Anaeromyxobacter diazotrophicus: one gene and its partner. The protein of the gene in region 2 interacts with the protein of the main gene of each other region in a pairwise test. Links are inferred from orthologs where the notes say so. Each region holds a gene or a part of one and is shown on either strand. Other genes may lie near its edges.

What was found.
Region 1: the proteins of ftsA (region 2) and HWY08_RS17090 interact in binary tests that used the Escherichia coli proteins (3 or more experiments, as listed by UniProt). The link is inferred for Anaeromyxobacter diazotrophicus from one-to-one orthologs.

What each region holds. Positions count from the first base shown.
Region 1 is NZ_BJTG01000008.1:236,938-239,831, reverse strand. It holds HWY08_RS17090 (rod shape-determining protein), read right to left. Parts: upstream 2,018-2,894; coding sequence 983-2,017; downstream 1-982. Other genes in the region: HWY08_RS17085 (alpha/beta hydrolase family protein), read right to left, coding at 2,083-2,894; HWY08_RS17095 (thioredoxin domain-containing protein), read left to right, coding at 1-786. UniProt on the Escherichia coli protein: Forms membrane-associated dynamic filaments that are essential for cell shape determination. Acts by regulating cell wall synthesis and cell elongation, and thus cell shape.
Region 2 is NZ_BJTG01000003.1:349,326-352,365, forward strand. What follows is about bases 1-2,803. They hold ftsA (cell division protein FtsA), read right to left. Parts: upstream 2,116-2,803; coding sequence 886-2,115; downstream 1-885. Other genes in these bases: ftsZ (cell division protein FtsZ), read right to left, coding at 1-858; HWY08_RS07565 (cell division protein FtsQ/DivIB), read right to left, coding at 2,160-2,803. Also shown: more of HWY08_RS07565, read right to left, coding at 2,804-3,008. UniProt on the Escherichia coli protein: Essential cell division protein that assists in the assembly of the Z ring. May serve as the principal membrane anchor for the Z ring.

The DNA.
Region 1 (2,894 bases), on a different replicon or contig from region 2:
CTGATGCTGGCCGCGCCCGCGGCCGCCAGCGCGTTCGCGTTCGAGGTGGGGAGCGAGCTGCCCGACGACGAGCTGCCGGTGCTGGGCGGAGGGAAGGCGCACCTGCTCGCCCCCACCCGCGTGAGCGTGTTCGTGTTCTTCCGCACCGGCCAGGAGAACTCGGCCGACGTGCTGGCCCGGCTGGCGCGGGTGGAGAAGGAGCTGGCCGGGAAGGCGGTGCGCTTCGTGGCCGTGGCCTCGGGGGACGAGGCGGAGGCGGAGGTCCGCCGCGTGGTGAAGCAGTCCGGCATCGCCATGCCGGTGCTGCTCGACCGCGGCGACGCGCTCTACGGCAAGCTGGGCGTGCGGCTGCACCCGGTGATCGGGATCGCCGACGAGCAGCACCACCTGGCCGCCTACGAGCACTTCCGGAAGGTGAACCTGGAGGCGCGGGTGGTGGCCCAGGTGCGGCTCCTGCTCGGCGAGATCGGCCGGAGCGAGCTGGCCGCGGTGCTCGACCCGCCGGCCGCGCCGGTGGACGAGTCCGACGCCGTGAAGGCCGGCCTGCAGGCGCGCTTCGCGCGGAAGCTGCTCGAGGCGGGGCAGCTCGACCAGGCGCTGGCGATGGCGCGGACCGCGGTCGAGCGCGCGCCCGGCGCGCCCGAGCCGCACGTCGTGCTGGCCGAGGTGCTCACGGCGCGCGGCGACTGCGCCGGCGCGGCCAAGGAGCAGCAGCTCGCCCGCGCCGCCCAGGCGAAGGGCGCGGTGCTGGCGTCCGCCACCCTGCGCCCCTGCGCCGCCCAGTAGGTCGCTCCGGGGCGCGAGAGCCACAGGGCTGCTCGCTGGGGTGGGGGCCCACCGCAGGTGGGGAGGGGGCGGAGCCCCCTCTTCGGCGGGGCGCCGGAGCGGACGCGGCGAAGCCGCGCGCGAAGGCGCACGGGACCCGCCGAGCAGGGTGGGGCCCCGACGGGCTTCGCTCGGCGGGGCGGGGCGCAGCCCGGCTCTAACTGTGCGCCGCGACCTGCCGGAGGATGTCCAGCTCCTCCAGCGCCTTCCCCGCGCCGATCACGACGGCGGAGAGGGGATCCTCGGCCAGGAACACCGGCAGCCCGGTCTCCTCGCGGAGCAGGGTGTCGAGGTTCTTCAGCAGCGCGCCGCCGCCGGCGAGGACGATGCCGCGGTCGGCGATGTCGCCGGCGAGCTCGGGCGGCGTGCGCTCCAGCGTCACCTTGACCGCCTCGACGATGCCGTTGATGGGCTCGGAGAGCGCCTCGCGGATCTCGCTCGAGGTCACGGTGAGCGTGCGCGGGACGCCGGCCACGAGGTCGCGGCCCTTGATGTCCATCGTCAGCTCCTCCTCGGTCGGATAGGCGGTGCCGATGCCCATCTTGATGAGCTCGGCGGTGCGCTCGCCGATGAGGAGGTTGTACTTGCGCTTGATGTGCTGGATGATCGCCTCGTCCATCTTGTCGCCGGCGATGCGCACCGAGCGGCTGTAGACGATCCCGCCCAGCGAGATGACCGCCACGTCGGAGGTGCCGCCCCCGATGTCGACGATCATGTTCCCCGACGGCTCGGTGATGGGGAGGCCGGCGCCGATGGCGGCCGCCATGGGCTGCTCGATCAGGTAGACCTCGCGCGCGCCCGCGCTCTCCGCCGCCTCGCGCACCGCCCGCTTCTCCACCTCGGTGATCCCGGAAGGGATGCCGATGATGATGCGCGGCCGGACGAACTTCTTCCGGTTGTGGGCCGAGTTGATGAAGTACTTGAGCATCGCCGCCGTGATCTCGAAGTCGGCGATGACGCCGTCCTTCATCGGCCGGATGGCGACGATGTTGCCGGGCGTGCGGCCCAGCATCTCCTTCGCCTCCTTGCCCACGGCGAGCACGCGCCGACCGCCGCGCGCGTCCTGCTGGACGGCCACCACGCTGGGCTCGTTCGAGACGATGCCCATGCCACGGATGTAGATGAGGGTGTTGGCCGTCCCGAGGTCGATCGCGAGATCGCGGGACAGCACGTTGTGGAGCCAGTCGAGCACGGTCTTGTCGTCCGGGGGCGGGAGGGCGGGAGACGGCGGGATATGAACGCTTCCCGCCGAAGATTTCAAGGGTTATCGGGGCGGGCCGCGGGGGCCGGCGATCGGCCCAGGTGGTCCGCGATCCACGACAACACAACATCGTGGAACACGCGCGCATTCTTCGGACGGAGGATCCAGTGCCCTTCGTCGGGGAAGACGAGCAGGCGCGACTCCACCCCGAGCCGCTGCAAGGCGGTGTAGGTGGAGAGGGCCTGCGTCACGGTGACCCGATAGTCCAGTTCACCGTGCGTCACCAGGGTGGGGGTGCGCCAGCGCTGCACGAAGCGGTGGGGCGACCAGCGCTCGTAGGCCGTGCGGTCCTCCCACGGCCGGCCGAGCTCCCACTCCGGGAACCACAGCTCCTCGGTGTCGTAGTACGCCGCCTCGAGGTCGAAGTCGCCGGCGTGCGCGACGAGGCAGCGGAAGCGGTCGGTGTGGCCGTTCATCCAGTTCACCATGTACCCGCCGTAGCTGGCGCCCGCCGCGCAGAGTCGCGCCCCGTCCGCCTCACCCCCTGCCAGGGCCGCGTCGGTGAGCGCCATGACGTCGTCGAAGGGCGCGCCGCCCCAGCTCATCCGGACCGCGTCCTGGTAGGCCTGACCGAACCCGGTCGAGCCGCGCGGGTTGGGCAGCACCACCGTCCAGCCCCGGGCGGCGTAGAGGAGCGGGTTCCAGCGGAAGCTCCAGGCGTCCTTCCACGCCCCCTGCGGCCCGCCGTGGACGAGGACCACGCCCGGATGGCGCTCGCCCGCCCGGTGCCCGGGCGGCGTCATCAGCCAGCCGTGGACCTCGGCCCCGTCCCTGCTCTTCGCCCCGAGCGGGCGGAAGGAGGGCAGGG
Region 2 (3,040 bases):
CGCCGTCTGCGCCATCGTGACCGCCTCGTTCACCTCGTAGAGGGTGAGCGACGGGCCGCCGGTGATGTTGACGAGGAGGCCCGTCGCGCCGTCGAGCGAGACGTCCTCCAGCAGCGGCGAGCTGATGGCGGCCTGCATCGCCTCGATGGCGCGCCGGTCGCCGGCCGCGCGGCCGGTGCCCATGAGCGCCATGCCCTGCTCGCACATGATGGTGCGCACGTCGGCGAAGTCGACGTTGACGAGCCCGTGCACGGTGATGATGTCGCTGATGCCCTGCACGGCGTGCAGGAGCACCTCGTCCGCGCGCTTGAAGGCGTCCGCCAGGCAGACGTTCTCGCCCGCCACCGAGATGAGCCGCTGGTTCGGGATGACGATGAGGGTGTCGACCGCCGCCTTGAGCTCGGCCAGGCCCTGCTCGGCCTGCTTCCGGCGCTTGTTGCCCTCGAACAGGAAGGGCTTCGTCACGACGCCCACCGTGAGCGCGCCCGACTGCTTCGCCACGTCCGCCACGATGGGCGCGCCGCCGGTGCCGGTGCCGCCGCCCATGCCGGCGGTGACGAACACCATGTCGGCGCCCGCCAGCGCGTCGGCGACGGCGTCGCGCGCCTCCAGCGCCGCCTCGCGGCCGCGATCCGGGTTGGCGCCCGCCCCGAGGCCGCGGCTGGACGCCTTGCCGAGCTGGATCTTCACCCCGGCCTTGTTGGCCGCGAGCGCCTGCACGTCGGTGTTGGCGGCGATGAACTCCACCCCCTCCAGCCGCCCGGCCACCATGGTGTTGATGGCGTTGCCGCCGCCGCCGCCGACGCCGATCACCTTGATGCGCGCGCCGGGCTCGTTCCTGTCCGAGAGCTCGATCATGTCCTGGTCCCTTTCGTGCTCGCGCACCTAGAAGATCTCCCCGAGCCACTTCTGCATGCGGTTGCGCACCTTCCGGTAGACGTTCTCGTCCCGGATCTTGAAGTGGGGGCTCGCCTCCACCTGGCGCGCGCCGTACTTCACCAGCCCCACCGCGGTGGCGAACTGCGGGCCCTTCACCACGTCCACCAGGCCGCCGATGTTGCGCGGGAGCCCGCGCCGCACCGGCATCCCGAGCACCTCCTCGGCCATCTCGGGCATGCCGTGGAGGAGCGTCGAGCCGCCGGTGATGACGACCCCGGAGGCGAGCAGCTCCTCCATCCCGCACTTCTGGATCTCGTGCTGGACCAGCATGAAGATCTCCTCCACCCGCGGCTCGATGATCTCGGCCAGGATGTGGCGGGAGAGGACGCGCGGCTGCCCGCCGCCGACGCTCGGCACCTCGATGGTCTCCTCCTTGTCCACCATCGACGCCATGGCGCAGCCGTACTGCTTCTTGATCCGCTCCGCCTCGTGGGTGGGCGTGCGCAGCCCCACCGCCACGTCGTTGGTGAGGTGGTTGCCGCCCAGCGACAGCACCGCGGTGTGCACGATGGCGCCGTTCGAGAAGATCGCGATGTCGGTGGTGCCGCCGCCGACGTCCACCAGGCAGACCCCGAGCTCCTTCTCGTCGTCGGAGAGCACGGCCAGCGACGAGGCCAGCGGCTGCAGCACGATGTCGGCCACGTTGAGGCCGGTCCGCTGCGAGCACTTGATGATGTTCTGCGCCGACGAGACGGCGCCGGTGACGATGAGCGCCTTGGCCTCGAGGCGCACGCCGCTCATGCCGACCGGCTCCTTGATGCCGTCCTGGTCGTCGACGATGAACTCCTGCGGCAGGACGTGGATGACCTCCCGGTCGAGCGGGATGGCGACCGCCTTCGCCTGGTCGATGACGCGGTCCACGTCCGTCTGCCGGACCTCCTTGTCCTTCACCGCCACCACGCCGTGGGAGCTGAAGGCCTTGATGTGGCCGCCCGCGATCCCGGTGTAGACGGTCGAGATCTCGCAGCCGCCCATGTGCTCCGCCTCCTCGATCGCCCGCTTGATCGAGGCGACGGTGGCGTCGATGTTGACCACCACCCCCTTGCGCAGCCCCTTCGACGGGTGCGTGCCGATCCCGATGATGTCGATGCCCTCGTCGGTCATCTCGCCGACGATGGCGCAGATCTTGGTCGTCCCGATGTCGAGGCCGACCAGGATGTCTCCGCTCTTCGCCATGACCCACCTCCGGACGAGTTGGCGCAGTCGCGCTTCGTCCTGTCCTAGAGCCCTCTCGGGCTCGCTACCTTCAGCTGATCGAGATGGGGGGGCGCAATGCTGCGCCCCCCCATGCCCCCCGCTCGCTCCGGGCCAGGCTCATTCGCCTGCCCCTGCGCTCGCAGGAGATCCACCTTCGCCAGCCGGACCGTCACCCAGGACGGGTGGAGCCGGTTGTCGAGGTGGAGCACCTCCGCCTTCCTTCCCTCGGCGCGGAGCGCCGAGAGCACCTGCTCGAGGCGGCCGAGCTTCGCCTCCAGGTCGCCCGTTCCGAGCCGGACCTGGACGCCCTCGTCGCCCACGTAGATCGTCGTGCCGTCTCCGGGATCGAGGTGGATCTCGGAGAGCCGGGCCGCCGCGTCGCGGCCGCCCTCGCGCCAGGCGCGCGCCAGCGCCAGCGCGCCCCGCAGCCGCGGCGCGACGGCGTCGCGGCGCTGCACGTAGTCCGCTCGCGACAGCCCGGTCACGACCGGCAGATCGAGCCCGTCGCCGGCGGCGGCCCGCTTGAACGGCTCGCCCGCCTCGTCGACCAGGTACAGGCCCGAGAGATCGACCAGCGCCGCCGCGTGGCGCTCCACCACCCGCACCGTCAGCGCGGGGGGCCAGCTCCGGTGCACCTCCACCCGGGCCACCCAGGGGTGGCGCGCCAGCGCCTGCTCGAGGCCGTCGACGTCGGCGGTGAGGAGGTGGTCGCCGGGGTGGACCGGGGAGAGCGCCAGCAGCTCGTCGGCGGTAGCGCGCTCCAGGCCCTCGAAGCGGAGGGTGCGGATGCGCAGCGACTCGGCGGAGCGGAGCAGGGCGGCCCCGCGCGGCGCGGCCGCCGCGGCGGCGCCGAGCCCGGCGATCGCGGTCACCAGGGCGAGCGCGCGGCGCCAGCGCCGCGTCC